DNA from 3 places in the Paenibacillus sp. FSL M8-0334 genome. Region 2 is predicted to be linked to each of the others. Evidence: riboswitches for the same ligand, from Rfam matches in the RefSeq annotation. Region 2 holds a riboswitch; each other region holds the start of a gene.
What was found. Region 2 has a riboswitch for cyclic di-AMP ahead of MKX64_RS09735 (C40 family peptidase). Riboswitches for the same ligand answer to the same signal wherever they lie in the genome.

Region 1: another riboswitch for cyclic di-AMP. It lies ahead of ehuB (ectoine/hydroxyectoine ABC transporter substrate-binding protein EhuB); the one in region 2 lies ahead of MKX64_RS09735 (C40 family peptidase).
Region 3: another riboswitch for cyclic di-AMP. It lies ahead of MKX64_RS14595 (TrkH family potassium uptake protein); the one in region 2 lies ahead of MKX64_RS09735 (C40 family peptidase).

What each region holds. Positions count from the first base shown of each region.
Region 1 covers NZ_JBBOCH010000001.1:3,000,879-3,011,395, reverse strand. The annotation lists gene ectB (diaminobutyrate--2-oxoglutarate transaminase) at 1-1,038, opposite strand, end outside; gene ectA (diaminobutyrate acetyltransferase) at 1,061-1,573, opposite strand; gene ehuA (ectoine/hydroxyectoine ABC transporter ATP-binding protein EhuA) at 1,599-2,453, opposite strand; gene ehuD (ectoine/hydroxyectoine ABC transporter permease subunit EhuD) at 2,466-3,128, opposite strand; gene ehuC (ectoine/hydroxyectoine ABC transporter permease subunit EhuC) at 3,131-3,784, opposite strand; gene ehuB (ectoine/hydroxyectoine ABC transporter substrate-binding protein EhuB) at 3,786-4,640, opposite strand; cyclic di-AMP (ydaO/yuaA leader) riboswitch at 5,013-5,159, opposite strand; gene MKX64_RS13210 (AI-2E family transporter) at 5,286-6,365, opposite strand; gene cls (cardiolipin synthase) at 6,585-8,033, shown strand; gene MKX64_RS13200 (glycine betaine ABC transporter substrate-binding protein) at 8,486-9,382, shown strand; gene MKX64_RS13195 (NADPH-dependent FMN reductase) at 9,527-10,078, opposite strand; gene MKX64_RS13190 (ABC-2 transporter permease) at 10,209-10,517, opposite strand, start outside.
Region 2 covers NZ_JBBOCH010000001.1:2,225,931-2,236,447, reverse strand. The annotation lists gene MKX64_RS09745 (c-type cytochrome) at 1-219, opposite strand, end outside; gene MKX64_RS09740 (GNAT family N-acetyltransferase) at 378-917, opposite strand; gene MKX64_RS09735 (C40 family peptidase) at 1,252-1,725, opposite strand; cyclic di-AMP (ydaO/yuaA leader) riboswitch at 1,730-1,868, opposite strand; gene MKX64_RS09730 (hypothetical protein) at 2,138-2,965, opposite strand; gene MKX64_RS09725 (M1 family metallopeptidase) at 2,977-4,968, opposite strand; gene MKX64_RS09720 (YwhD family protein) at 5,118-5,630, shown strand; gene MKX64_RS09715 (IucA/IucC family C-terminal-domain containing protein) at 5,915-6,703, shown strand; gene MKX64_RS09710 (hypothetical protein) at 6,822-7,769, shown strand; gene MKX64_RS09705 (transglycosylase domain-containing protein) at 7,854-9,932, opposite strand; gene MKX64_RS09700 (helix-turn-helix transcriptional regulator) at 10,099-10,517, opposite strand, start outside.
Region 3 covers NZ_JBBOCH010000002.1:112,305-122,821, reverse strand. The annotation lists gene MKX64_RS14600 (potassium channel family protein) at 81-755, opposite strand; gene MKX64_RS14595 (TrkH family potassium uptake protein) at 773-2,113, opposite strand; cyclic di-AMP (ydaO/yuaA leader) riboswitch at 2,183-2,341, opposite strand; gene MKX64_RS14590 (CPBP family intramembrane glutamic endopeptidase) at 2,655-4,337, shown strand; gene uvrC (excinuclease ABC subunit UvrC) at 4,312-6,309, opposite strand; gene trxA (thioredoxin) at 6,424-6,741, opposite strand; gene MKX64_RS14575 (YqzM family protein) at 6,985-7,140, shown strand; gene dnaI (primosomal protein DnaI) at 7,243-8,196, opposite strand; gene MKX64_RS14565 (DnaD domain protein) at 8,298-9,806, opposite strand; gene MKX64_RS14560 (YuiB family protein) at 10,009-10,308, opposite strand.

The sequences.
Region 1 (10,517 bases), 770 kb from region 2:
TTCGCTGACCCGCTCCAGCGTGAGCCGCATCCGCCGCTCACGGCTGTGAATATCCCGGCGGAACTGATCGTTCTCCCAATAAGCGAGCGCTTCGGTGGCCGCGATGAATCCGAGGTTGTTGCCGCGGAAAGTGCCGTTATGCTCACCCGGCTCCCAGATGTCGATCCCCGGCTTCAGCAGCGTCAGCGCCATCGGCAGCCCGTAGCCTCCGATCGATTTAGACAAACAGATAATGTCCGGTTCAATCCCCGCATCATCGAAGCTGAAGAACGATCCGGTGCGGCCGCAGCCCATCTGGATATCATCCAGGATCAGCAGCATGCCCTTGCTTCGGCACAGCCGCTCCAGCCGGCGCAGCCATTTGCGGCTGGCCGCGTTCAACCCGCCTTCGCCTTGAACGGCTTCGACGATGACAGCCGCCGGCAGCGGCACCCCGCTGCCCGGGTCATCCAGCAGCTTCTCTATATATGCCATCGTATCCACGTTATCGCCAAAGTAACCATCATACGGCATAAATACAGAGTGGCTGAGCTCCACGCCCGCGCCCTTGCGTTTAAAGGCATTGCCCGTCACAGACAAGGATCCGAGCGACATGCCATGAAAGGCATTCGTGAAGCAGAGGATCGAGGTGCGCCCCGTCGCCTTGCGCGCAATTTTCAGCGCCGCTTCCACCGCGTTGGTCCCGGTCGGACCGGGGAACATGACCTTGTGATCCCAGCCGCGCGGCTTCAGGATCACCTCCCGAAAGCGGGTCAGGAATGTCTCCTTCGCTTCGGTGGCCATGTCGAGACTGTGGGTCACGCCGTCCTCCAGCAAATAATCGACCAGCTTCTTGCGGATTTTCGCATTGTTATGGCCATAATTGAGCGCGCCCGCCCCGGCAAAAAAGTCGATGTACTCATTGCCGCGCGTATCCCACAGCTTGGCATTTCGGGCTTTATGAAAAACCGTCTTAAAGCTCCTGCAGTAACTTCTGACTTCTGATTCCAGTTGGTCAAATACGTCCAGCTTCGGCTTTTCCATTACTTGGTTGTTCATAATTCCCTCCATATATTCGTTTTTAAATGTCATTAAAAAACGGGCCGATCACAAACAAAGGCTCATCATCATGGGGAGTCTCCTCAGGAAACATATCCGCCCCATATCCCACCGTTACGGTGCTCGGGATGGATTTCTCCTCGGCGAAGCCGAGAAACAGCCGCCGGGAGGCGATGTTGCTAGGCGATACCGTCGTCTCGATAAACCGGACGCCGCGGCAGCCATCCTGAGCCAGCAGCTCGGTCAGCATCGCCTTCGCGATGCCTCGCCGCCGGTGCGACCGGGCGACCGCGATCTGCCACACAAACAGCGTCTCCGGATTCCGGGGCGGCCGAAAGCCGGAGATGAAGCCGATCATGCGGCCCCTGTCCTCCGCTACCAGGCAGGTGTCGTTAAAATAATGTCCCAGCAGTATATAGCAATAAGGTGAATTCAGGTCCAGCGACCCGGTGTCCTGCACAAGCTTCCATATACGCGAGCCGTCTTCCGCCGACGGCTTGCGGTATTTGATCGCTTGCTTTGTCTCGATACTCATCCTCGTGTTCGCTCCTCTCGGCAGATCAAATTCCTTGTGCGCGGAAACGCTGCAAGAAGCTCTGCAGCCGCTCGCTCTGCGGGTTCTCGAAGATCTCCTCCGGCGTCCCCTGTTCCACGATTCTTCCATCCGCGCCGAAAATCACCCGGTCAGCGATCTCCTTCGCAAAGTCCATCTCATGCGTAATCAGCATCATGGCCATCTCGCCTTCCTCGGCAATCTCCCGAATCACCTCCAGCACCTCGCCCACCAGCTCGGGGTCGAGCGCCGAGGTCACCTCGTCAAACACCATCACCTTCGGCTTCATGACAAGGGCGCGGGCGATGGCCACCCGCTGCTTCTGTCCGCCGGACAGATGGGACGGGTACATCTTCAGCTTGTCGGCCAGCCCCACCTTCCCGAGCATGGACACGGCTCTCTCCTCGGCCTCCTCCTTGGACAGGCCCAGCACTTTGCGCGGCGCTTCGGTTACGTTGCGCAGCACATTCATGTGCGGAAACAGATTGAAATGCTGAAACACCATGCCAACATGGCCTCGCATCCGGTGCAGATGCTTCTCGTCGGCGCGCACGAGCCGGTCCTTGACCCGCATATGCCACAGCAGCTCGCCATCCAGCTCAATTGTGCCCTCCGTCGGCTCCTCCAGCGTCATGAGCATGCGCCCCATCGTCGTTTTGCCGGAGCCGCTTGGGCCGATGACCGCCACCTTCTCCCCTGGCATCATCTCCAGATCAATGCCTTTGAGCACCTGCACATCCCCGAACGATTTGGTCACGCCCTGATATCTGACAATCGGCGTATTGCCTGTGCCCGGCTTATCCCGCAGGGATGCATTTTCCCTGGATGCTTCTTCTCCACTCTCAATGACGGTTGTCGACATCCGTATCCCCTCCTACTTTCCTCTTAACAGATTCATGCGTTTCTCCAGCCGCTGCACCAGCAGGGAAGCGATGTAGCTGATCGCCAGGAACAGAATCCCGACCAGCGTATACGGCTCGAATGCCCGGAACGACTGGGACACCACATTTTTGGCCGTCAGCATCATCTCCACCAGCGTAATCGCAGACAGAATCGGCGTCTCCTTGAACATCACAATCAGATAATTTCCGAGCACCGGGATGATCGGCGGGATCGCCTGCGGCAGAACCACGATCCGCCAGGTCTGCCCCTTCGTATAGTTCAGTGCCGTTGCCGCTTCCCATTGCCCTTTCGGCACAGCCTCAATGCCTGAGCGGTACACCTCGGACAGATACGTGCTGTAATGAAGACCCAGACCGATGACCCCGGCATAGAAGGCCGGGATGGAAACGCCCATCAATAGCGGCAGGCTGTAATACAAGAAGAACACCTGAACGAGCAGCGGCGTATTTCGAATAAATTCAATAATGCCTTTGGTGACATAAGCCAGCGGCTTGAATCGGCTTCTTGCCGCAAGCGCCAGCAGCAAACCGACGATCAGCGATACGACAAATGAGCACAGTGTGATCCACACGGTCATTTTCAGCGCGCTTAACAGCTGCGGAAGCACATCAAGCACATAATTCCAATCCCACATCTCTATAGCCTCCCCGCTGTCAATTTCCGCTCAAGCAGCTTCACACCCACGGAGACCAGTGTTGCTATGACAAAATACATCAGCAGCAGCAAAACCAATATTTCCGTCGTCCAGGAGATGTAGTTGTTGCGGAGCACCATCGCCTGGTACGTAAGATCTGCCATCGTGATGAAATACACCAGCGACGTCGACTTGATCAGCTCCACCAGCTGATTGCCAAATGGCGGCAGCATGCGCAGGGAGGCTTGGGGAAGTATGATGTTCCACATTCGCTGCCACGGCTTCATATTGAGCGCCACCGCCGCCTCCCACTGTCCCTTCGGCACCGCAAGAATCGCACTGCGGACAATCTCGGAGCCGTAAGCGCCGAAGTTGAGTCCGATCGCCAGCACGGCCGCTGCCATCTTCGGCAGCTCGATCCCGATAAACGGCAATGCAAAGTACAGCCAGAACAGCTGCACCAGCAGCGACGTTCCCCGGAATACTTCCACGTACACCGCCATCACCGTCCGCACGATCCACAGTTTGGACAGGCGCCCCAGACCGGCAATAAAGGCTGCGACAATGGCTAGCACCGCGGATAGCAGCGCCACGATGACGGTGATCTCCGCGCCCTTCAGCAGGGTAGGCAAAAATTCAATCCAAGACGATGGCATCTTATTCCCCGCACGCTGCGACTGCCGTCATATCGCCAGGAAGCTCATCCTCGGTAAATCCGAATTCCTGCAAAATCTCCAGCAGCTCGCCAGACTCCTTCATCTTCTGCAGCTCCGCATTGTAAGCCTGTTGGAATTCCGTGTCGGCCTGACGGAATGCCGTGGCACCGTATCCGCGTACGCTCTCCCCGTCGATGACCGGCTGCTCGAAATCCGCCACTCGCTCAATCTGATCATCACTAGCCGAATCCAGCATCGCCTGCAGCGATGGACCCGTCATCGTAATCGCTTGAACCCGGTCGGCCTGCAGTGCGCTGATCGCGGACGCCTGGTCCGGAACCTGGATGATGCGCTCGGATGGAATCCCCGATTTCTCCATGTAGCCGATCTCCACAGCACCGGTCATGACGGCAACCCTCGCTTCCTCGTTCGCAGCGATATCCTCGTAGCTGCCAAGGTTCAGCGGGTTCCCCTGCTTCACGGCCAGCGCTTCGCCGATGCTGTACTCCGGATCAGCGAACAGGACAGCCGAGCAGCGGTCGGGCGTGATGAACATCCCGGCCGTGATCATGTCAAAGCGGTTCGCCTGCAGCCCGGCGATCAGCGAGCCGAATTCGGTAAGCTCCCCCCGCATTTCCCCAACGCCAAGCCGCTCGAGAATGACGCGGGCGATCTCGACCGCCTCCCCTGTCAGCTCGCCATCGGCCGTCTGATAGGCGTAAGGCTTCTCGTTCGCGAAGCCGACCGTAACATACCCTCTCTCGATCGCCTTCTCCAGCGTGCTGCCTTGATCCCCGCATGCTGCAAGCACGCTAACCAGCACCAAACTAAGCAACAACAGAGCCACTTTTTGCAATTTCAAACCTTCCCACAACCTTTCTTGAAATCTGTGAATGCCTGTTTTAGGCATGAATAAATAAACCTAGTAAACTCATATTTCAACTAGGTTTTCATAGGGTCAAAATCCGTTTCAACGCTCCCATTATCCAGCGTTAATAATCGACTTTTCCTTATACTCCACGTCACTTGTACCGCCTGTGGATATGCATATGGACTTGCTTGGCGCTTACTCTACGCCCGGTTGATTGCCACCTCCTCTTCTTAACCAACGAAAAAAGACCTCTTGCAGGGGGATCCGAACATAGCTCCGCCAGCATGGGGTCAATGAAAAGAGAAAAGGCCCCTGTTCCATAGAATTAAGGGCCTTGGTATCAATCTCAATTATGTAATAAGACCCATCCACTGCTGACGAGGTTAGCTGACGGACTCGGGTAAGATGGTACCCTACACTTGACAATCAAGTGACTCGCCCCTAAAAAAACTGGTTCCCCCGCTTTCCGGACTTAAGCAACCGGAAACTAAGCGTGTGTTCATAATACAGGGAATGCTAGGAAATGTCAAACCGATCCAGCCCTTTAAGCGGTGAAGGATCGGCTGAAAACCGCATCACACAAGGCATTCCGCAAATTTAAAGAATTCATTTACGGGGTGTTCATCCCCCCTATAACTGCTCCCATCTCTCCTTGAAGAACAGCTCGTAAATCCGGCTGATCAGAATTTTGAGAATCATGTAAACCGGAACGACCAGCAAGACTCCGATAATGCCAGCCAGGTCCTGTCCGACCAGGACAAGCACAATGATGGTGATTGGATGAATGTCCAGCTGCTTGCCAAAAATATACGGGCCGATCAGATTGTCTTGGATCTGCTGAGCCGCCAAAATTATGACAAGCGACCAGATCGCGGTGGATGGCGACTGGATCAAACCAATGATAATGATCGGGATTGAGGACACGATGGCCCCGATAAACGGGATGAAGTTCGCAATGACCGCAACGACCGTCAGCAGCAGCGCATACGGAAGCCCAATAATGATGAAGCCCACATACATCAAGATTCCCAGTGCAAAATTGACAATCACCCTACCTACGATGAAGCCTTTGAGCGCACTGTCGATTTCACCAAGCACCGACGTGCCGACTTCCTTGAAACGGTTCGGCAGAAAGCGGACGATCAGCTCGCCGAATTTGCCGCCCTCCTTCAGCATGTAGTACAGCAGGATCGGGAAGATGAACATAATGATCGCAAATTCCGATATAATTCCCACCAAATTCACGACATATTCCGTCAGGAACGTAAAGCCTCGGTTCAAATATTCTGTCAGCGTCGTTAACGGATTGAAGCCTTCCGGAAACACACCTTCCAGGAAGCCGCTTTGCTCCAGCTCCAGCATCTTCTTGTTCAAGGCCGCGAAAATCGCCGGCGCATTGTCCACCAGGGCAATGATCTGCGCTTTAAGAGAGGGCCAGACCCCGATGAGAAAGCCGACCAGGATCCCCCCAAACACAACGTAAAGCAGCAGAATCGCCAGCGTCCGGTTCATCTTCTTCCTCTCCATTAGAGCCACCAGCGGTCTCAGCAGATAATAGAAAAAACCGCTCAGCATCAGCGGAACGATGATCACCGAAATAAAGGATAATAGAGGGTTGAATATGAAGCTGACTAACGAGCAAAGGTAAATGATAATCAGAATGAGAATAACGGCAAAACAGAACTTGAAAAACTTGTTCATCTTCAGCAATAGCGACTCCCCATCTCCTTATGTTTCAATTATCGTATCATGCAGAAGACCGGCTTTTCAAACGGCAGCGAAGAAGCGGGATACACATCCTTCTTGCCGCCTCAATTGACGCTCAATCTCACGGCCCATTTGGGTGCCGGATATATACTTCTTGTAACAGCTCCAGTATAATATGAAGCGTTATCCGGACAAGGCTGAAAGGTAGGGGGAACTTTTTTCATGGATGTTACGTCCATCATCATTAGCTTCATCTTCGTCCTTAATATCGCATTGGCCGTGATCGTTGTGTTTCAGGAGAGGCGGGATGTCGGCTCGACATGGGCCTGGCTGCTCGTTCTATTCTTCATTCCGGTACTCGGATTCGTGCTGTACCTGCTGTTTGCTCAGAATTTGCGGCATATCCGCCTGTTCCACTGGGATGATCTCCAGAAGACCGGTATTGAGAAGGTGCTGCTTGCCCAGATGAGCGACATTAACAGCGGGCAGTTTTCGTTCCGCAACCGGGTTGCGGCCTGCAACAGCGATTTGATCCATATGCACATCAACGAGAATCAGGCGATCCTGACCGATGATAACCATGTGGAGATTTTCACCGACGGTAAAGAGAAATTCGATCGGTTGTTCCAGGACATTGAGGAAGCCAAAGAGTATATTCATCTCCAATATTACATCATTCGCAGAGACCAGCTGGGCAAGCAACTAATCGCCGCCCTGACCCGCAAGGCCAAGGAAGGCGTGAAAGTCCGCGTGCTGTACGACGAGCTGGGCTCCAGAAAGCTGACCAAAGGCTTTTTCAAAAAGTTCCGGGAAGCTGGCGGAGAGGCCGAGGCGTTCTTTCCGTCCAAACTGCGCTTTGTCAATCTGCGTCTGAACTATCGGAATCACCGCAAGCTGGTCATCATCGACGGCGATATCGGGTATGTCGGAGGCTTCAACGTCGGAGACGAGTATCTCGGACTCAACTCCAAATTCGGCTACTGGCGGGATACCCACCTGAGAATCCAGGGACAAGCGGTATATGCGATGCAGGTCCGGTTCATTCTGGACTGGAATCAGGCGTCCCATCATCATGACATCTCCTATGAGCCGAACTTGTTTCCCAAGATCAATTCGCCCGGCAATGTGGGCATCCAGATCGTGACGAGCGGTCCCGACTCGGAGTATGAGCATATCAAAAACGGGTATATCAAAATGATCTCGGCGGCCAAAAAATCCATTTACATTCAGACACCTTACTTTATCCCGGACGCCAGCCTGCTCGATGCGCTTCGGATCGCTTCGCTCTCCGGCGTGAAGGTACACATCATGATTCCGGACAAGCCGGATCATCTCTTTGTGTACTGGGCCACCCTCTCCTATATCGGGGAGATGCTGAAGACGGGAGCGAGCGTGTACCTGTACAACAATGGCTTCATCCATGCCAAAACGATCATTGTCGATGAAGAGATCGCCTCTGTCGGAACGGCCAACATCGATGTTCGCAGCTTCAAGCTGAACTTCGAGGTCAACGCCTTCCTGTACGACGATTTCATCTCAAGGTCTCTGACCGAGACATTCCATCAGGATATGCGGGTATCGCGGCTGCTCACGCTGGAGGATTATGAGAAGCGGTCGCGCTGGATTCGGACCAAGGAGTCGATTTCCCGATTGCTGTCGCCGATTCTGTAGGGTCGAAGTGACAGGAAGCCGGCAGTTTCGACCGCCGAGGAAGCAAAGCCAATGAATCACCTCATTCAGACATTGTCTTGAGTGGGGTGATTTTTATTGGCTTACGAATGAAACGAGCATGAATATTCCTGTTGCTAACTCGGTGCGTTTCCCCTGAAATCCTACTCATCCACAAAAAAAATAATATTTTTTTATACGAAATATATACGGCGGTGATTTTTGAGAAATAGCGAGCATCCAAGCGTAATCGGCATTATACTCACGTTCGGTTTATACAGTTTTTTCTGTATATTCTTAATAAACAGCCGTTTTCATTTGTGAAAAATTTCATTGTTTGTTATCATGACGGTGTTGTTACGACAAGCGACTGTCGCAATTCGTCAAACGTTGTCTACTTCTGCAGAATGTAACGCCGGCATAGAAACGACGATTACAGATGGGGGAAACGCATGATGAAGAATACACCGAAATGGATGATGTTTCTTAGTTTAGCTATGGTACTCATATTAGGAGCCTGTTCTTCCAATTCTGCCTCGGGTGCGGAACAAGTGACCGCCGGAGAGCAGGTTAAATATACGATTACGGGTACGGATCCAGGCTCAGGCCTTATGAGGCTGACAGCCCAAGCCATGGAAGATTATGATTTGTCGAATTGGACCTTGACGGAAAGTTCGGCAGCGGGCATGACCGCCCAGCTCGATGCAGCTTATAACAATAAACAGCCGATTGTTTTTGTAGCCTGGTCCCCGCACTGGATGTTTAACACCTATGATCTGAAATATCTCGATGATCCCAAACTGACTTACGGAGAGCCTGAAGAGATTCACACGATTGCCCGTCTTGGGCTGAAAGATGATCATCCGGTGGCCTATGAATTTCTGGACCGCTTTCACTGGACGGCCGACGATATGGGTGAAGTGATGATTGATATCCAGAACGGAATGGATGCGGAATCCGCTGCTTCCAAATGGGTGGAGGAGAACGAGGCTAAAGTTCAGGAATGGATCGAAGGCTTGGAGCCCGTAAACGGCGATCCGTTCACCCTCAGTTTTGTCATGTGGGATTCCGAGCTTGCGAGCACCAGCGTTGTCCGCTATGTGCTTGAAGAGAAGCTCGGTTACAAGGCGGAGGCCTTGCAGGTGGAGATCGGACCGATGTGGATTGGTGTTGCCAACGGTGACGTAGACGCCATGGTAGCTGCCTGGCTGCCGGTGACACATGCGGATTATTGGGAGCGATATGCCGACCAGCTCGACGATCTTGGAGCTAACATGGTAAATGTGAAATCCGGATTGGCTGTTCCGGCCTATATGGAAGACGTAAATTCCATCGAAGATTTGAAGTCCTAAACTGAATTGTACACGATGTGGGAAGGCACCTTTAGGATTTATCATGGGGGCCTTCCTTTTCTATCTATTTAAAAAAAAATCAGACACGGCCCTGTAAGCCGTATCTGATATTCGCGTTATCTATGCCTTTATTTGAACGATACTTTAAACTCGCAGCGTCTTTAGCGCCCCGCTCCAAGCAACCACTTGGTCGAGCATGGCATTGACATTGTCCAGATGCAATTCAGCCGGTTTAAAGGTTGCGAAATTCTCAAAGTCCGTGAACAATGACAATGTCGGATGAACCCGTACATCTGCAATCATCAATTCGCCGAGAATACCGCGCAAATGCTCAGCGGCGCGTGCGCCTCCGGTCGAACCATAGCTGACAATGCCTGCTGCCTTGTTATTCCAAGGTTCACGAGCTAAGTCAAGCGCATTTTTCAAGGCTCCGGTAATGCTGTGGTTGTATTCTTGCACGATGAACACAAAACCGTCCAGGCTGTTCAGCTTTTCATTCCAAGCTGCGATACCCGGCTCGGATCCGTCTGTCGTGCCAAGCAGCGGCAAATTGTAGTCTGCAATATCCACAATCTCATAGTTGGCGTCGCCACGCTGATCTGCAATCCCCTTAACCCACTCGCCTACTTGCGGACTTACCCGTCCTTGTCTTGTGCTCCCTAGAATAATGCCTACGTTCAATTTCTCATTTGCCATTGTACTTTCCTCCCTTTTCTATATTACTTACCAACTCGTCCAAAATATAGTCCATTCCAACTGCTACTTCTATCATACCTTAAAGTCTTAAAAATCTCAATATTAAGATTAAGGAAAAACAGCATCGTTCTTAGAATGCTTTTCGCTGGTAAATCGTCGTCGTAATGGCCCAAGATACGGCATAAATGCCGATGATCACGATCGTCGCTCCCGTATATAAAGCCGGCATAGACAAGCTAAGGAGAAAATCAGTGACCGCCGTTACATGCTCGGCGATAAGGTTGGCAACATAAGGGCCCACCCCTACCAGAACGATAAAACCAATAAGAACCGCCGATGTAATATGCCCCGGTTTAAAGATATAGAACAGCGGGAAGGTAAAGGCCGCAAACACGATAAACAGCCCTGCGCCAATCGCGATATCCGTCAGTGTAAACGG
Region 2 (10,517 bases):
GTCAAGGGCTGGCCCCATTCCGCCTTGGAGCTGATCACCATGACAGGCAATACAGCTGGCTCTCAGCGTGGCTTCTGCAGCCGCCGCATCCAGCGTTACTTCAGGCATGGTAGGCTTCTCTTCTGCAATTTCAGCTTCTCTTCCTGGAAGCGTAAACATTAGCACAACAGCCAAGGCGCATGCAAAGAAGAACAATCCGCTCATAATCCATTTTTGCATCGTTATATCGTCCCTTCTATGTATACTGCACTTTTGCACTTACTTCCATTATAAACGAACATCCTATGACATCATAGCCAGTTGTGACAAAAAAAGCAACGTTCAAGGCCGACTTAACATAAAGTACACAAAATTGTGCCATTTGTACTTGCCAACCCTCACATCGTTTGATCCGGTCCTGCGGCGTCCGAATCGGTTGCCCCGGCACTTGGAGCGGGGGTGTACACCATGCAGTGGAACAGCGCCATGCCCTCCGGGGTCAGCCGCTCATACGTATCCGTCATCCGGAAGCCGGATTTCTCGTAAGCCCGAATCGCGCGTTCATTCCAAGCGAGCACCTCCAGATCGATTTCATCGGCAGGCCGTCTGCGGATCGCTTCATCCACAATCGCTTTTACAAAGGCTTTACCCATTCCCTGGCCGCACCAATCAGGCCGCATGCCAAGCCCGAGCCGGGTGACCTCATGCATCGGAAACAGCTGCCCGAATCCCCACAGACGCTGCTGGTGATCCAGCACAGATACATATTGCTGCTTACGGATGTCCGGATCGCCGAACTCAATGCCGAGCATCTGCATCTGCTCCCACGGCAGCCAGCCATAAATGTTGTAAGGGGGAGGGTAAGACCAGGAAGTAATCTCGGCGGCGTGTTCCTCGGTCATCGTGACGGTATGAAAGGTTATGGATGGCTCCTGCATACAATGTGCTGCTCCTTTGCTTTTCATTTGCTGCTCTGATCAAACCATGTGATATCTGATTACTAGCATAAACCGGTGAAGGCCTGTTCATACGGCTGTTTCTTTATATTTGAAAACGGGTATAGGAATGGTAGGTAGGAAGCGGAGCGCTTGCTCCCGCAACTTACTTCTGGAACTTACTTCCGAAAAAAATCGAAAAATAAAATGCCGCGATTGGAACTTTTTGACGATCTTAAACGTTATACATATATACAGAACAAGAAAAAAGCCGGCGGATGGATGATCTGCTACAATCCCCGGTCCAGCGGCTTATATGATTCGATATGATTGCTTATTAGTTGTAGTTAGCAGCTACTGCTTTATAAGTGCTTTGGCTCATGACGCGTTTGGCGCCTACATAACGCTTAGCATAGTAATCTTGGCTCAGCGGACTGACAATGACACCGCGCGACGAAGAAGAATGAGCAAACTTGCCGTCACCGACATAAATGCCGACATGAGATACACCTCTGCCGGATGTGTTGAAGAATACAAGATCACCAGGCTTCAGGTCGCTCTTCGATACCGCAGTTCCGACTTTGTACTGTGCTGCGGATGTGCGAGGAAGGGTAATTCCAAGCTTCTTGAAAATATAAGTGGTGAAACCGGAGCAATCAAACCCTTGGGTTGTCGTTCCGCCTGATTTGTAAGATACACCAATGACGGGCTTAATGGCATTGTTGAGTTTGGAATCGGCAAAAGCGCTTCCTGTTCCAAAGCTTAATGCAAGGACAAGGCCGATGGATACGGCCGCGAGTTTCTTCTTCAAAATAAAAAGCTCCTTCCACAGCCTGCGAGGTTAGCTTAAGGGTTCGGTTGAAGGTCACCCTATGATCCCTCTCTAGCGAGATCAATTCACCCAAAACGGATCCCCCGCTTCCCGTAAATGCGGGAATTCGGCTCGATAACATGTTAATTTAAGTTTCACTCTGCCTACACGACGCTGCGACAAGATGACTTGATGACAAAAGTTACAACAAAGATGACAAAGTTGTTACTAACATATTCGTTATTTTAGCAGAGTATTATCAATTTGGCAAACGAGGAAACTATTTTTTTAAACAAAAATCCCTATTTCCAGACAGCTGGAATAGGGATTTGTTGATTTGCAGTTAAAAAATTGTAATTAATTTGGAAGCGGCAGCGGTATATGGACAGCCATCGAAGGCATATAACACGGTTCATGTATGGTCAGCGGTACCCGATTTCCATAGATGATATTGGGCGGAGATCGACCAGATGCGGAACAGGCCGTGCAGGAAGTAGGAAGCCTGCTGAATTATAAGAGCAAGCAGCCCTGCCCAGTAGAAGGAGACGGCGCTGAGAAGCAGCACAACCAGCAGCGCTGATCCGCCGATCGTGATCGAGAGCAGGCTTGCCGTGCCGAGCCGCTTGAGACAGGCCACAATTGAGGCGGTCATGCTGACGCTGCCCGTCCGTCCGAACTGCATGTACAACAGGAGCAGCTTCATGAGGTAGGCGTACAGCAGCCAGCCGGCCGCAAAGGGCAGCACACGCAGCAAGAGTGCTGGCTCCTGGATCGAGTTAATCAACAGAGGCAGCATTTTGGGCACAAGCCAGTATGCAGGGGCGAAGGTAAGCACAAGCTCGGCCACATAGAATACGGAGACCGTTCTCCACCATTTGCGGATGCCGATGAAAAAGAACAGCCCTCGTTCCCCCTTGGCCTCCTGATGGAGGTTGTAGAATATACCGGCCTGAATGAGCGGCGTCAGCAGCATACGAATCAGCAGCAGGCCGATCAGCAGCCATCCGTAGGTATGGACGGTGGAGCTAAGCGACAGGCTCATCTCCCCTTCATAGAAGAACAGGAGCCGGCTCAGCTCGTTCGGAGCCGGATCTGGATATCGCATCAGGAGCGGGACCACGGCGGATTTGACCAGTCGATAAAGACAATAGCCCCATAACAGGCGGTACAGGAACAGCAGAATGATGACATACAACTGATCTTTTACACTGGCCCAACCCTGGCTTGCATAGCTTTTCATGTTTTCCCCCCTCACCATGACAGGCTGCCGAACAGCGTCTCCAGGAGCTTGGTTACGCTAAGGTTCCAGCGTGTGACCGTCTTCGGATCCATTCCCGTCCGCATATAGTTGTTGATATGGTTGTTCTCCAGCACGATCGTATATTTCGGATCCACCATCGCCCAGGATAGCGGGGAGCTGTACTCGAGCTTGTACGTGACGTGGCCGTCCTGACCGCTCCATACCTTCTCCAACGTCTTCCCGTCTTCAAAAGCAAACACAATCGGCACATTGGCGATATCCCCGTCTCTGCTGGTAATCTTCACGATCGATTCGTACTTCGGCTGCGCCTCCGAGCCCTTGTTCTTCACCTGAATATCCTCAATGGCGATATCGGCCATCTGGCTACCGTATACGTACTGATCGAAGTACGACTGCCAGGACGTTTTCGTCACCTGCTCCACGACCTTTTGAAAGTCAGCGGTGGTCGGGTGCTTGAATCTGAATTTTTTGGCATAGGTGAGCATAATTTTGTTCATCGTCTGGGTTCCGACCTGCCGTTCGATCCCTTGCAGCACCAGCTTGCCCCGGGTGTACACATTCTGGGCATAGTGCTGGTGGGAATCGTATTTCCAGGCTTCCTGCTTCAGCGGAGCCGGGGTAGTGATGGAGGCGGCCTGAGCGGCGGTGTTGGCGGTGATGCCATACTCCTGCTCCATGACCTTCTCTTCCGCATAGGAGGCAAAGGCTTCATCCAGCCAAGCCTCTTCAAATTCATTACTGGCGATCATGCCGTAAAAATATTGGTGAGCAATTTCGTGAATCACGGTTCGCTCCAGTTCATAGCCCGGCGAGTCATTCCTGGCCCCGAAGGCGGTGACCAGCGTTGGATATTCCATTCCGCCCGCGCCATTGCCGGCTTCCGGCGGGACGACGATGGAGAGGGTGGAATACGGATAGGAGCCGTACCATTTACCGAAGGAGCCCAGCGCCGTCTTGGCAGCGTCAAAATATCGCTCCTTTAAATGCTGATGCGCCGGGTCGAGGTACAGCTTGATCCGCACCCCGGGGACGCCGGGAGCTGAGAAGGCTTCCTCTGCCGTTACGAAATTGGGGGAGGCTGACCAGGCGAAATCATGCACATCATCTGCGTAGAATTGATAAATCTTCTCTCCGTTGCTCTTCTGCGGGGATTTGGTCGGGAAGCCGGTAGCAGCCACGATGTAGTTTTCCGGCACGCGAATGCGGACACTGTATATGCCGAAGTTGGAATAAAACTCTGAGTTGCCATGGTACTGGTGGAGGTTCCACCCTTCATCGGTTCGGTCGCGAAGGCCAACTGGCTCGTACACAGCGACTTTAGGGAACCACTGACCCGCCATCACAAAATCGCCTGCGCTTCCCATTCTGGCGAATATTTGCGGAAGCTCCACTTCAAATTCCGTATAGAGGGTAATGCTTTCTCCCCCTTTGACCGGTTTAGGCAGACGCAGCTTGACCAGGCTCCGGTCTTTGATATTGCCGTCATCGGGTTGAACATATTGAAGGCGATTGGTCAGCGATAACCCCTCCAGTGTTTTGATCCCCGTGATGGTCATGGAACCGTAGCCGCCTTCGGGCATCGTATCGGAGCGAAGCCGCCCTCCCGATTCCTTCATAAATGTAGTGTCATTGGATGCGAAGGCGTTCGGGTAGAGGTGAAAATACAGCTCGGTGACGCTTCGTTTCCCCGGATGGGTCCAGGTGAGCGTCTGTTTGCCCCTGAGCTTGTTCTCCTCCGGTTCATAACGGACGTCCATGTGATATTCGACGATCCGGTCGCTCAGTGCCGGGGCCGGGCCGCTTGGCTGCGCCTTCGGCGGCGAGAGCGGAGCCTTCTCGACCGCGGCTGAGGAGGGCTTGGCTGCATCGGAGGCAGCAATAGACGCTAAGGGGCCGCTTTTCAGAAATATGGGCATGGATCCTGCAAGCACACCGAGGGCGAGCAAGGATGATAGAAAGACTTTGGCACGTGGTGGGACCATTTGAACAACCTCCCGTTGACAAGCATCTACAGCATGTATATGTTTGCTTTTGGGGGATTATTAGTTAAAATAAAATTATTGAGAAGTAGGTATCACAACCAGGCAGCCGATACGTGTATCGGCTCTTATTATAGGAGGTCTTTGGCAGGATGGAGAATCAGGAGCAGGGCGGCAAGAAGCAGATTGCGTTAAATATCATTAACAGCAAGAGCAAGCACAAAGGATTCGGAGCGGGCTCGATTGATCTGAACAGCCTGTCGCCGGTCATTATTGATAACGGGGAAGCCCGGGTGGATATCGGCGCCATGCACGCCAAGAGCAAGGTGGAAAGAGGCATTCGCTTCTCTGCCAACAAGGAGGATGTGCCGAACGGACGCCAGGTATGGATCGTATGGGTGGCTGTGGACCGGAATGCGGACGGCCAATTTTATGGCGGGATGACGGCTTGTGAGATGCTGATCGACCAGGAGGCTCGCCGGGGATGGAAGATCCTGGCCGACCATGTGAACAAGATGGATTATGCGCTGAAGCGCCGGATCATTCTGGATGGGCTGGGCGATCAGGAGAAGAAAGCGCTGCGCGAGCTGCTTATTTCCCGTAACGAGGAATGGTGGAACGCATCGCCGGATGAAATCAAGCAAGCGCTGGAGACCGCAGAATAAGGATGACGGAATTTATCTCCTTCTATAGAATATAAGGAACTACAACCGGCGGATGTTATCATCCGGCCGGTTGTTTTTATTGGAGCAATGTGAGGGCTGCCATCACATAAGAAAGACGACCGTCAGGGGATGGTGGAGAAGCAGCGTCTGTCTGCTTGTCCGGGGAAGAAAAGACTTGAAATCCATTGCCTGCTAAACTACAATTTAAATGATAATGAGTCTCAATATCATTTATGTATTGAATCGATAGATGAGCGAGATGAAGAGAGCGGGGAGATGCTTGTATGGAACTGAACGAACAGGCTGCCCGGCTGGAGCCGAATGAGCTTGAGGTACTCGCTGCGGAATACCGGCTGAGGCAAGTGCCTTCAACAGACCGGACGTTTTCGATTCCTTTTGCGGATCTGGTAGATCAGGACAAGGTCGCGGCATACCTGGCCGGCGTGAAGGGGATCTTCGGCACCTCGTCAGAGACAGCAGCGGCCTCGCTGTTCGCCAAGCGTTATGCTTATCTGACCGTCGCCGCAGCGCTCTATGCGATGTCTCGCCTGAACAAGGGGCTGGATTATACGTTGGAGAACGGATGGATCGAATCTGTCTATGACAAGCAGCTGTGGCTTCCTGAGGGCCGGTTGATGGACTGGCGGGTAATTGAACCTGCGCCGGGGCAGCGGAGCGGCTGGCGTGAGCGGGTGCTCGGCCAGTTGTTCGCCGGGAATGTCTCCCTCGTTTGGCGAGCGCTCGCCAAGACAGCCCGCATCTCCAAATCGGTGCTATGGGAGAACACGGCTACGATTGTCTATGCGCTGTATGAGAAGAACTATCCGGAAGGGGCAACCCCCGAGCAATTGGAGCGCATCCGGGACGATTATCGCTACCTTCTGCAGGAGGCGCCGGGCCACCTGTTCGGTGAGAAACGCAACCCGTTCCAGCAGTTCAACACGCCCAAGAGGGTCACAGCGGTGTCCGATGACCTGATTCGTGTTCGAACAACCTGCTGTTTGAAATATGTTGTATCCGATAAACCCGATTCCTATTGCCGCACATGCCCCAAGCGGCATCATGGACGCTGAAGCCCAGCAAGAAAATCCTTCCTTTTGTCCAGAAGTCCACTTATACTAATAGCTAAGTTGAATCCACCTGATAAGAGCGAACAGTTTAATGGATAAACGTGGCTAAGGGGGAACGGTTATGACTTGTCCAATATGCCGATATGTTACGGCTGACGGGAAGTATTGCGAGCAGTGCGGGGCGGAGCTGAGGGGCAGCCATGCGCCGCAGCGGCAGGAAGCAGAGGCTGCATATGCCGAGCAGGCAGCGGGGATCGAGAAGTCGAAATCAGACCCGGATCGTGTCTATTACACATACAACTCGAAGGAGTCGAAGCAGAGCGTGCCGCAAGCGGACGGGAAGCCTGTCCAGGCGGAGTCCGGGGACGCAACGATGTCGTGGCCTCTTTCCCGCCGGGAAGCGTCCCAGAAGTTTGAAGCGATGGACGAGCGGGATGATGAGCCCAATCCTTTTTTTGAATTAATCAAGATCCATGCCCGGGATTACTTTACATACTTCGGCAGTTCCCTGAGACGGCCTGTCGCCACAGCGCGGCTGACCGGAAAGGACCAGCTGCTCAACGCACTGCTGTCCCTGGTGCTGTACGTGCTGGCTGTGCAGCTGTTGATCTATTGCATCTTTATTCTCAATGTCGGCTATGTTCCTGATGGCGCATTTGTGAATATGGTGCTTAAGCCAATGCTTTCACTCACGCTGTTTATGCTGCTGCTCGGCGTGTACACTTATGCAGCGGTGAAAGTCTCGTCAGACTCGCCGGCGGGGCTGGGGGATATCCTGTCCCGGTTCGGTACATTGCTGACCCCGTTCATCGTGCTGTGCCTGATCGGTTTTGCGTTTCTGGGACTGGATCGCACCGTCTCAGCGCTGGTGCTGGTGTTTGTCCTCATCGGCTCGATTATGATTGTCCCTACCTTGGTGCTGACCAGCTCGGGCAAGGCACGTACCGGCAGTCTGGACTTTCTGTACGTCGTTCTGCTGGTCTACGTCGCTGCACTGCTGACGCTTATGGTCATCGGCCGCCCGATCCTCGGATCATTGGCGGGAACGAGCTTCTTCATCGCTGGATAGAGAGATGGAACAAGGAAAGCCCTGCACTGGCCGTCGGCCAGGCAGGGCTTCTTCTATGCGTACTCGCGGCCGAGCGGAAGAGGGCTACTCCACCCACCAGCGTTTGAAGTCAGACCACCAGGAACGCTCCTCCTGCTTTTCCGCCTCCTGAGCCGGGTTCTCTTCATTCGAATCCTGCTCCTCCTGCTCATCTCCGCCAGAATGCTCACTGCAGTATTCAGTCGGCTCGGTGCCTTCCACGAATACCTCCAATGTTTTGGCAGGGCAGTCGGGGCCAGCCAGAAGGCCAGTCTTAGGGTCAACGTAGACGCTGACTACTCCGTCCGGGATGGGGAAAATTTTCGGCGGGACGTTCTCCAGCGCCTTCTCCGTATATTGGGCAAAAATCGGCGCTGCCCGCCGCCCGTCCACCGTGCTGATCGTCTTGCCCTTGTCATAGCCGACCCATACCGCCGTCGACAGCTCCGGCGTATACCCGACCATCCACGCATCCGTATTGGTCGTTCCGGTCTTCCCGGCCACCGGGCGTTTCATCATCGAGGATACGCGGTTGCCGGTGCCGCCCGTTTCGAACACTCCCTCCATCATTCGGGTGAGCACGTAAGCGGCCGCAGGCTCGACGATCTGCTGCCCGCTCTCCTCCGGCGCCGAATACAGGCTGCGGCCTGCGGCGTCCGTAATCTTCAGCACCGCTACCGGCTCGATTCGCTTGCCATGATTGGCGATAACCGCATAAGCGGAGGCCATCTCCAGCGGGCTGATTGGCGACGTCCCCAGCGCGAGGGAAGGGACGGTCTCCAGCTTGCTGGTAATGCCCAGCTTGCGGGCCATATCCGCCACCTTGTCCGCGCCAAGCTGCATGATTGTGTTGACGGCATAAATGTTGTCCGATGCCGCTATCGCCTGCCGCATCGCAATTTCGCCCAAATATTTATCGCCGAAATTACTCGGCTGGTACGTCTTGCGGTTGTTGTCATAATGAAACAGCGTCGGCTGGCTGTTAAACATCGTTGTGCTGGTCATCTCGCCGGAGGCAATGGCGGTCAAATACATGATCGGTTTAAAGGATGAACCCGGCTGGCGCGTCGTCGCAAGGGCGTGGTTGTACTGGTTCTGGCGGTAATCCTTTCCGCCGACCATCGCTTTGATGTGACCGTTTCGCGGGTCGATCGACACCAGTGCGGTTTCCAGCTCGCCCGAGTTCTCCATCTCCTTGGCGACGGCTTCCTCCGCCGCCTGCTGCGCCTGCGGGTCGAGCGTCGTGTAGATGTTCAGCCCGCCTTCCTCCAGCTGCTTCTCCGTAATCTTCAGCTCCCGGGTAACCAGCTGGCGCACATAATCGCGAAAATACGAAGCGATAACCTTGTTCTCCTGACGGTTCTGCGGCAGCAGGGCCAGCTTGCTGGCGGCGGCTTTATCCGCCTCGGCCTGCGTAATGTACCCGGTCTGGGCCATCGCATTCAGCACGATGCGCTGCCGCTTGGCGGCATTCTCCGGCTGATTGTACGGTGAATAATAGGTCGGCCCTTTCGGGATGCCCGCCAGCATCGCGCTTTCCGCCAGTGACAGGTCTTTGGCCGACTTGCCGAAGTACATCAGCGAGGCCGATTCGATGCCATAAGCGCCATGCCCGTAATAAATCTCGTTCAGATACATCTCCAGAATCTGGTCCTTGCTGTATTTCATCTCAAGCTGGGCCGTGTATTTGGCCTCCTTGAGCTTGCGTGTCCATGTCTTCTCATGGGACAGATACAGGTTGCGCGCCAGCTGCTGGGTAAGTGTGCTCGCACCCTGCTTCGTGTCCATATGCTCCAGGTTGACCAGCAGCGCCCGGGCCATCCCCTTCAGGTCAAAGCCGGGATGATCGTAGAATTTACGGTCCTCCACCGCCAGCGTAGCCTTAATCAGATTTGGTGAAATGTCGGCCAGCTTGACCTGCTCTGACGACTTGCCCGTCGAAGAGAAGGTGGCGATTAATTCCCCCTGACTGTCCAGGAGGCGGGAATAACGCGAGGTCTCGGCCACAGGCAGAGGCGTGATGAATAGATAGGCGAGCAGCATGCCGCCTGCCATGATAGATAATCCAAGGAGGCCGAACAGAAATGCGGCAATCCGGACAAAAGGACGTTTGCGTCTCGTTGAACGGTCATGATATCCCGCCATAGGTGGTGCTCCTTCCAGTTCCTTTTTTTCATGGAGGGATTGGCAACAGATTTCGGTTACCTTATGTTGAAGCTCCCTTTCTATTCATTATGGGGCTGGGCAAACGAGGATATTCGTGGAATTGAAAATCATTGCGGTTTCTGAAAAAAAGACGCACCATCGCGCCTTATACGATCCGCGAACGTTCATGCAGAAAGTCGGACGGGGAAGCGCCGGTGATTTTCTTGAAAATGCGGTGGAAATACGAGACATCCCGATATCCGAGATACTCGGAAACCTCCTGCACGGTCAGTCGCGATTCGGTCAGCATGTACATCGCTGTCTTGATGCGGCGGCTGTGCACATACTCGCTGATCGTCTGGTTGGTGACGCTACGAAACAGCGTGGCTGCATAATTCGGTGTTCGCTGGATGACCTCGCCGAGGTCCTCTTTGGTGATTCTCTCCCGGTAATGCTCCTGAATGTACTGCTTCATTCGCGCTACATGTCGGTGCCTGTCATCCGGAATGACACCCCGGTCCCACTCCTGGTTAATATAGATTAAGGTCTCGGTTAGGAGCGCGTTCGCCATATGCCTGTAATACG
Region 3 (10,517 bases), on a different contig from region 2:
CTTATGACAACAAAGCGATCATCTATACACCGCATGTTCCGTGTACGCATGATCGCTTCTTCCTATTATATAAGTGCGGATTAACCTTCCTGCGAGTTGACAACCTCATTCTCAAATCGTTCCACGTTCTCATTCGAACCGATAACCACCATAATGTCACCGGCATGCAGCACATCCATCGCCGTTGGCGCCACAATGATGCCGGAAGGCTTGTTGACCGCCACGACGGTAACCCCATAACGAACCCGGGTGTTAAGCTCGCTTAATGTTTTTCCATCCATGCAGTCCGTCACCGTCAGCTCAACGACCAGATAGTCTTTGGACAGCTCGATATAATCGAGAAGGTTAGGGGTAACGAGCTGATGAGCCACACGAATGCCCATATCTCTTTCCGGGAAGATCACCCGGTCTACGCCCAGCTTCTCCAGCGCTCTGCCGTGCAGCACCGATATCGCTTTGGCCACGACCGTGCCCACACCAAGCTCCTTCAGCAATATGGCTGAAAGAATGCTCATCTGGATATCGTCGCCGATCGCCACAATGCCGCAGTCGAAGTTGCGGACGCCAAGCGACTTCAGCACTCCCTCATCCGTAGCATCCGCCACGACGGTATGCGTCAGCAGCTCGCTCATATCCTCCACAACCTCTTCGTCCCGGTCGATGCCCAGAACTTCATACCCCTGCTCCATCAGTTCAATGGCGAGGCTCGATCCGAACCGCCCTAGACCGATCACTACAAACTGTTTTGGTTTCATGTTTCCCGTCATGCTCCTTACCCAATAATCATTTTGCCTTCCGGATAACGGTACAATTCTTTGTTTTTATTCGGACCCAGTGCATACACGAGCGTCAGCAGTCCAAGCCGTCCCGCAAACATCGTGAAACAGATCAGCACCTTGCCGAAGGCCGTCAAATGAGGTGTCAGTCCCATCGACAGCCCAACGGTGCCGAAGGCCGATGTCGCCTCAAACAAGATCTCCAGAAAATGTCCATCCTCCGTAGTAGATAAAATCATCGCAACGGTCAGCACAAGCAGCACCGCGAGCAAGGCAATCGTCAATGCCTTCAGAATCCGCTCCTGAGCCAGCCGGTAGTGGAACAGCACAATGTCCTGACGTCCGCGCATCATGGCGACCACCGCCCCGATCATCACCGTAAAAGTCGTCGTTTTGATCCCGCCCCCGGTCGATCCCGGAGAGGCGCCGATAAACATCAGAATGACGATGAAAAATTGTGTCGCCTGCCTCATTCCTGTAATGTCAATCGTGTTCACTCCGGCCGTTCGGGGCGTGACCGACTGGAGCAGGGCCGCCAGCGTTTTGCCGCCGCCATCCAGGGTACCGAGCGTTCTCGGATTCGTGAACTCGAACACCATAATGACAACGGCTCCGACCAATATGAGCGCTCCGCTCATGGACAGAACGACCTTCGAATGCAGGGACAGCTTCCGTTTCTGGCGAAAATCAATCAGATCCGACAATACCACAAATCCAAGTCCCCCGGAAACGATTAAAAATATGGAAACGATGTTGATCAGCGGGTCACTCACGTACCCCGTAAAGCTGTGAAATTGTCCAAACAGATCAAAGCCCGCGTTATTAAACAGCGATATGGCATGAAAAATCCCGAAATAAACGGCCTGCCCGGCCGGCATGTCAAACGCCCAGCGTATCGAGAACAACGTGGCACATACGGCTTCAATAACAAATGTATAAATAATTACCCTCCGGATCAGCCGTACAATCCCTTCCACTGATGTCTGGTTCATGGCCTCCTGCAGCACCAGCCGGTCCTTGAACGAGATGCGCCGCTTGAACATCAGCGCGAACAGCGTTGCCATCGTCATAAAGCCTAATCCGCTAATCTGGATGAGCAGCATGATCACAAGCTCGCCAAAGGTGCTGTAGGTTGTCGCCGTATCAACGACGACTAGCCCTGTCAGACATACAGCCGATGTCGCGGTAAACAAGGCGTCAATCGCTCCAAGCGGCTCCCTGCCGGCTGTTGCCACCGGCAACATCAGCAGCATTGTCCCGATCCCGATGAGCGCTGCGAAGCCAAGCGTCAGGATTTGCGGCGGGGACAACTTGAGCCAAAATAATTTCGGGTTCAACTTGTTCACCTTCTGTTGATAAAAGTCAAAGAAAAAAAGACACTGGAAATCCAATGCCCCTTTCGGTTCTGGTTCCTGTGCTGCAGCCTACGAGGTTAGCTGACGGGTTCGGGCTTTCACAGGTTGCCCTATTCCTCCTCATTCATGATGAATCATGAATGACTTAGGAAATTCACCCCAATTACATGGTTCCCCCATTTTCTGGTCGAAATTCGGCTGTCTTATTTTCTTTGCTGAAAGCATGATGTGATTATAACGCAATCGCCTCACGAACCCAATGCTGTTTTTGCTGCAAAATATCTTTAAAAACGTCCGATTTGGGCATATTCAAGAATACGAGTACCTGCTTCTCTTGCATTTTCGTAAGCTTTCATTCGTTTTCATCGATTATTTAAAAAAATGACAGAGGGATAAGCTCCGTGAAGGGCACATATCTATGTTATATTGACTTATAGTTGTTTGAACTCTTCCACATCCGATACTTTCATACTGACGATAGGTATCTAATTTGCAGCAGTTATCCATCTCGAGGAGGAATTTCATGAATCGAATTCAAGAACCGCTGAAACTCAAAGCTAATTTCAGAACATTAATGATTCCAGCCATCGTCGGCCTCGTCTTGTTTCTGCTTCTGCAGATCGTGCTGCCCACCGCCGCCGATCCGGAGCTTCAGACGTCTGTTGTGATCACCAAGGAGGAAGCCTCACTGGCTGCCTCGAAATTTGCCAAGGACCAGTTAGGCTTCCCTGTAGAAGAAGCGACAGAAACGCTGGTGACTTATCAGTCGAATTCTGCGTTGTATGGATATTTGACCAAAGAGAAGAAGCTCGACGAGTACAATAAAACCTATGAGCAACAATATCCCTATGACGTATTCCGTGTTCGCTTCACGCTTCCGGGCCTGGACGCGCTGCTGGTGGATGTACATATGCAGACCGCGGCGGTTATCAGCTATACCCTTGATGCCGCGCACTCGAGCTATGACCGGATTGAGCTGAATACCGGCGCGGTACGGCGGGAAATGCTGCTGCTAGCCGAAGGCAACATGACCTTGTCCGAGAAACAGGCACTGGCAGAGCCCTGGCTCCAAAGGTCCGGCTATGATCCAGCCAGCCTGGAGCTGCTTACGCAGGAGGGCGAGCCCAAGCTGGAATATGCCGATCCGTCAAAATCCGTTCTGGATGCTCAGCTGAAATTGGAGTTCACGTTCGAAGACCGCCAGCTGCGCTCGTATCAGCAGGCCTTCGATGTTCCGGAGCAGCATACCGCCTATGTGGAGAAGCAGACGCAAAACGCGCTTATGCTTACGCTGATCGGGTACGGTTTGTTCACCCTCGTGCTCGGAATTCTCGCGATTGTATACAGCGTGAAAACACGTGCCCACACTTCTTTTAAACGCGGAGTGTTTCTGGCGCTGCTGCTGTTTGTCATCCAGATGCTGAACACCTACAATTTGATGCCAGTGTTCAAAGCCCAGGGGATGTCCAGTTTCGGAATTGCATTCATGATGATCTTTTATGTAATATATTCCCTCATCTTCTCGGCCCTTCTGTACTTCTCGCTGGTGGGCGGAGACGGGCTGTGGCGCAAGGAGGACGGGCTCAATGTGTGGCCGCGGGCGAAGGAACCGGGTTATGGGCCGTATGTGCTCGACAGCATGAAGCTCGGCTATCTGTGGGCATTCATCTTGCTTGGCATTCAGTCGATCATCTTCATCATACTGAGCCTTACGCTGAATACCTGGGCAACGACGGATTCGGAGCAATCGCCATACAACATGCTGTATCCGTGGCTGTTTCCTTTGATGGCCTGGTTCGCTGGCATATCGGAAGAGGCCGTTTACCGGCTGTTCGGGATTAAAATGGTCAAAAAAATCGTGCGCAGCACCTTTGTCGCCAGCTTGATCACTTCGATCATTTGGGCTCTCGGACATACGCTGTATCCGATCTATCCGATTATTTCCCGACCCATCGAGCTGGTAATCATCGGCCTGCTGTTCAGTTATATCTTCCTGCGATACGGTTATTTGACCGCCATGTTCGCCCACGTCATCTTCAACAGCACCCTGATGGGAATCAGCCTGATCCTGCTGAGAGACGCAACCAACGTGGTGATGGGGGCCTTCTATATCGCGCTTCCAGCACTGGTCGCTTACGTCATTTACCGATTTAACCCGCAAAAAAAGGAGAAGCCGTATACTACGACTCCTCCCGAAGCGCTTTAAGAATATCATTCGCTAATTTTTCACCGATAGAAAGGGGCCGGAAGTCTTCGACACTGGCCTCTTTTATTTTTTTGACCGAGCCAAAATGCTTGAGCAGCATCTTCCGGCGCTTCTCCCCGATGCCCGGAATAGCGTCCAGCTTGGAGGAAACCATCGATTTGCCCCGCTGCTCGCGGTGGAACGAAATGGCGAACCGGTGCACTTCATCCTGTATGCGCTGAAGCAGGTAGAATTCCTGGCTGTCCCTTGGCAGCGCCACCGGCTCAGGCGGATCGCCCACCATGAGCTGCGCCGTCCGGTGCTTGGCGTCCTTCACCAGGCCGCAGACCGGGATGAACAGTCCCAGCTCGTTCTCCAGCACATCGACCGCTGCCGAGATTTGGCCGCGTCCGCCGTCGACCACGATCAGATCCGGCAGCGGCAGGTTCTCCTTGAGCACCCGCTCATACCGGCGGCGAATAACCTCGCGCATCGTCTCATAATCATCCGGTCCCGATACGGACCGGATTTTATATTTGCGGTATTCCTTCTTGTCCGGCTTGCCATCGGTAAATACCACCATTGCCGATACCGGGTTGCTTCCTTGAATGTTGGAGTTGTCAAATGCCTCAATCCGGTGCAAAGACTCCAGACCGATAATCTCGCCCAGATTAGCTGCCGCAATCGAGGTGCGCTCTTCATCGCGTTCAATCAGGCGGAACTTCTCATCAAGCGACACTTTGGCATTATCGGAAGCCATGCCAACCATCTGACGCTTCAAGCCCCGACGCGGAACCAGAACCTTGATACCGAGCCACTCCTGCAGCGCCTCCGCTCCGCCTGCCGCATCAACGAGCCCGGCCGCTTCAGCCGCTGCTTCGGCCTTCGCCTCAGCCGCAGTAGGTTCGGCTCTGTCTGTCAGAACAGTTGGCTCGGTCGTTGCCACATCTGCACCAGCAGGCGGCTTGGCTGCGGCTTCACCAGCTTCCTCGCTGTCCGCATCGGCTGCTGCGCCGGACAACTGCGGGCCCGGCAGCAGAATTTCCTGCGGCAGCGCCGGATTGCTGCTGTAATACTGTGCGACAAAGGACAGAAAGTCGCTGTGGGGGTCGCCGTAGAACGGAAATACGGAGGCGTTGCGCTGCACCATTTTTCCCTGGCGCATATATAGAATCTGCACGCACATCCAGCCCTTGTCCACCGCATAACCGAACACGTCCCGGTCCTTCTTGTCGGTAGTCGTGATCTTCTGCTTCTCCATCAGAGCGTCAATATGCATGATCTGATCACGCAGCTCCTTGGCCCGCTCAAAATAGAGCTCCTCCGCAGCCTCGTGCATTTTCCGCTCGAGCTCCTTCCGGATCTCCTCATGCCCGCCGCTGAGGAATGACTGGATTTCGCTCGTAATCTGCTCATAGTCCTCCCGGGGAACCTCCTTCACACAAGGGGCCAGACATTGCCCGATGTGATAATAGAGGCAGACCTCCTTCGGCATGACACCGCATTTGCGCAGCGGATACATGCGATCCAGCAGCTTCTTCGTTTGCTGGGCGGCCGAGGCGTTCGGATACGGGCCAAAGTATTTCGCTTTATCTTTCAGCACCCGCCGGGTCACTTCCAGCCGGGGATGCTCTTCATTCGTTATTTTTATATATGGATACGTTTTATCGTCTTTCAGCAATACATTGAAGCGAGGCTGATGGGTTTTGATCAGGTTGCACTCCAGAATGAGTGCCTCCATATTGCTGCCGGTCACAATATATTCAAAATCACGGATTTCGGAAACCATCAGCTGGGTCTTGCCATTGTGGCTTCCCGTAAAGTAAGAGCGTACCCGGTTCTTCAGCACCTTGGCCTTGCCGACGTAGATGATGGTGCCTTCCCCGTTCTTCATCAGGTAGCAGCCCGGCTGATCAGGCAGCAGCGCCAGCTTGTGCCGGATATTCTCCAGAGCCTTCTCCTGCTCCTGAACCCGCTTGGCGAAATCGTTCATACCCTTCCCCCTCTCCTAGGAGACATTATACTACGAATAAACCGCACAAAGCGCCCCCGGATTATTCCGAAGGCGCTTATAACGTTGCTTGCTGCTTGGAGCGTCAAGCTTGAATTATTGATGTTTCGCAATGATGCCCTTCAAGGCTTCTTTGGAATTCAAACCAACCACTTTGTCGACAGGCTGGCCGTCTTTAAAGAAGATCATTGTCGGGATGCTCATAACGCCGAAACGAGCTGCAGACTCAGGATTCTCGTCCACATTCACCTTAGCGATTTTCACATCATCGCCCACTTCCTGAGCCAGTTCGTCCAGGATTGGCGCAAGCATTTTGCAAGGTCCGCACCAAGGCGCCCAGAAATCAACAACAACCGTTCCTGTGCTTTCCACTTCGTTAGCAAAGGTTTGGTCGGTAACATTTACAATTGCCATATTGTATTCTCCTCCTTACAGGATAAGTATATCTTTAACAAAGATGCCGATTTTAATGTCGACGAAAATAGTATACCACATTTTTCAGGAAAAAGTGAAATATACTCACCTAAAGAAAGGTAGTAATTCACCTCCCTTATTCTTTACAAATGATTTGCCAATTGGGTATACTACTAATAACAAGTCCGGTGAATGTCAAGGAAATGGATCACAGGCATGTTCACCTTTTAGGAGGCTAGCACCATGGATGTAAACGTTCACGTTAACGATCCACGGGAGCACGTGAATGAAGAACCGCGGAATGACTTTGGCGATTTGATGGCTGGCTTTATCGGCATGTTCGGTTTCATGACCATCATTTTCTTCGGCTTTGTCATTATCAAGTATCTGGTCGGTTAATCGGCGGCTCCTTGTGCTCTAACATGAAAAGTCTGATCCTGTTCACAGCTTAAGCTGCGATCGGGATCAGACTTTTTCTATTGTCATCTTCCGTTTCACTAATCAGAACTTGCCCCGCTGATTCTCCCCGAACAGCTGCACCACATCGACAAAAGGCGCAATCCGGTTCATCAGCCGCTGACCCTTGTGAAGCTCCTCCCCATCCTTGCTCGTAAAGCTCAGATGGCGCTCCAGCCCGTCCAGCGGATAATTGGAGGTATAGAAGGTCGGTTTGCGATTCATCCGGTAGTTCAGAATCGAGCCGAGGACGTGATCCCGAACCCAGGGATTCAGGTTTTCCGCACCGATATCATCAAAGATGAGCAGGTCGCATTCCTTCATCGTCTCCGTCATTTCCTTCAGCTTCTGCCCTTCCTGCATCATCGATTTCAGATCCTCGACGAAGTCCGGCATGTACACGATGACGCCGGTATAGCCAACCATCGCCAGCTCATGCAGCAGATAGCACATCAAATATGTCTTTCCCGTCCCGAATGCCCCAGTTAAATACAGGCCGCGCGGTGACAGACCATTCTCCTTGACGTCCTGAATATAACGGAAGATCTGATGAACAGCGGGAGCGCGCAGCCTGTCCTTGGCCATAATCTCCATGTTGTTATAACCTTCGTTAAGCGCGTGATCATCCACGTAGAAGCTGCGGATCCGTTTGCGGATCATCTCTGCGTTGGTCTTGGCCACCTGTAGATGACAAGGCGCTTTCCGTTCATAGATCTCCACGGTCCCGTTCACACGCTCGATATCAAGCTTGCTGAAATGTCCCTGGAAATCATTTGGGCAATGCTCCAGCCCCGGGCATTGCTCACAGTGCTTATGGTCTCCGGCATACTGATACAGCTTGCTCAGATTCAGCCGGATCACCCGATCATCGATCTCGGGGTATTCGCTGCGGAGTGCGCGAATTAACGGATTCTGCAGCAGTTCCTCTGTAATGCTCTCCGTCCGGCGGCGAATATCCGGATTCTTCAAATGGTCCAGCAGCTGACCCAGCGATTCCATCGCGATCTCCCCCTCCCTCTTGATACGTTCAACGATTCATGCAGGCACCATTGCCTGCTACTATCATTCATCCGATCATTCATTCGTTAACATAGCGGGCCTTACCCGCCCTTCTTCTTGCTGGCCTGCATCTCGGCGGCAAACCTTAACATCTCTTCAAATTCTTCATCGGACACGGCCTGTCCTGACGCATTCCCCTGGGCCACCGGAATGTCCGGCTTCACCTTGCCGCCCTTGGCGTATGTACGCGCCCGCGAAGCCGCCTTCTGTTTGCCTTTCATTTTGGCCTGATCGCGAATGTATTGAACCGCCTTCTCATAAGTATCCACCTGCTTCAGCAGCATGTTGGAGGCGATCGCCTCCACGAAATTGCGATTGATCCGCTGCTCTCCATCCTCGGCGATCAAGGTCATCAAATAATGAATGAGCACATTGATTACCTCTTCAGGCAGCTTGTAGCTCAAGTCGATCTTCTCGAACATATCCATAAACGGCGACGGAATCGTCCCCGGAAAAAATGTCTGCAGCAGCTTCGTATACGGCTCATTGCGAAGCATCATATTATATTGGTGAATATCGCATTTCGATTGAAACTGTAGCGGAACTTCCACATAATATTCCATCTGCACCGGATGCTCCTGTGCCGGCTCGTCCGGCTCGCCTTCCAGCTCCTGCCGCAGCGCCACGACCTTGCCTGCCGTGATCTCGCGCTTCTCCTGCAGCTTCATGCCCTGCCGGAAATGAAGGCTGGCCTTATGTTGCAGATCATCAAGCACAATCTCTCCCTGGGAGGTAAATATACCATCCTCATCGAGCAAACGGCATAAATCCTGCACGCTGAGGTTGTATTTCCGAACGACATAATTGACGATCCCCATCTGTTCATGATCATAGCGAAGCCGCTCGACAAACACCCGGTTGCGCGACTCGCGCGGGAAGCGAAGGATAATGTCCGCATAATTCAGCCCGCCGCTATCCTGGTCAGAAGAAAGGGACCGGACTGGCTTGCTCCCGGCAGACACCTCTTCCAGCGCCTGTTCCAGCTCATAATCGATGACATGGGTGTTCAGCTCAAATATATCGTAAAAGGGTACCGAAATATTCTCCTTGTTCAAGGATATCCCAGACCACTCCTGCGGCTCCTTGCTCCACAGCTCCTCGCGCAGCGAGAGCACAGCGAACTTGCCCACCTTGTCCCGAAGCAGCAGCGTCAAGTGCTGTGTCTTGAAGAACTCGGCCGGCGACAGCGGTGCCTGCAGCTCATATTCATAGATGTAATCATCGGTCTCGGCCACTACCATGCGGCTCGTCTGGAGCAGTCCAACCGCTTCCAGCTTCGAGGTCTGCTCAATTAGATACCGCCGCCCCTTCTCGCTTGGCTCAAGCCCGAGTGTCAGGAACAATCTGCGCTGCTGCTCAATGGCCGAATATCCTACCTTCTCTAGCGGAATATGCGAGACAAGCAGACGGTATAAACTGATGGCGAACGCACCGACCATCGGCTGATAGATCGAACTGAGCATTTTGTCGTCCAGGACGCTCACACAGAAGTCACGGTATACGCAGTAACGGTGATTCTCGGTAAAATGTAAGAAATTTGTCATGCGCATCGTTATCTGCTCCCCCTGCCTCACAAAAATAGACTGCCTCTATTCTATCATAAATCATGTCCCTGCAAGCCAGTTCCTCGCATCAAAAATTTCTGGCATTTTCATCCCCGCCTGGTCAAAAGAAAAACGGCCTTCCAAACCGGAAGAGCCGCCGCGGTTCTCTGATCTCCATCCGCTCAGGGTAGAGATTTCAGCCAAGCGATTAGAACATTTTAAAGCCTTTGATGCGAAGCGTGCGGATTGTCCACCCGCTCATATAAGCTCCTATAAGCCCAGCGACACCGGTCAAATAATCAACCAGCTGGAACGAGCCCACGTGGGTCCAGAACGGAACTTCTCCCCGATCCCACAGGCTGTATACAACAACCGGCAGGATGACAATCACAAATAAAAAGCACGGGAACCAGGTTGTCTTCATCAGCATATTCAAGATGAAGCCGATTCCAAACATCATAACAAAGAACAAAATCATCAGCACTAGTACAGGAATAATGGAAAGCATAATCGCTGTTTCACCTCGACTTTATCGCTTCAGCTGGACGTTCTCCACTCTAATAGGTAAGAAGTGTATGTCGCCCGCGCTTCAGCCCGTTGTTAGTTTACTAAAAAAATGATGACAGATCAACGAACATTCCATGAATCTATATCCGAATCGTTTGCCCTGTGTCCATCGCTTGCAGTACAATGGATGAAGAGTGCGGCGCCCTTAAG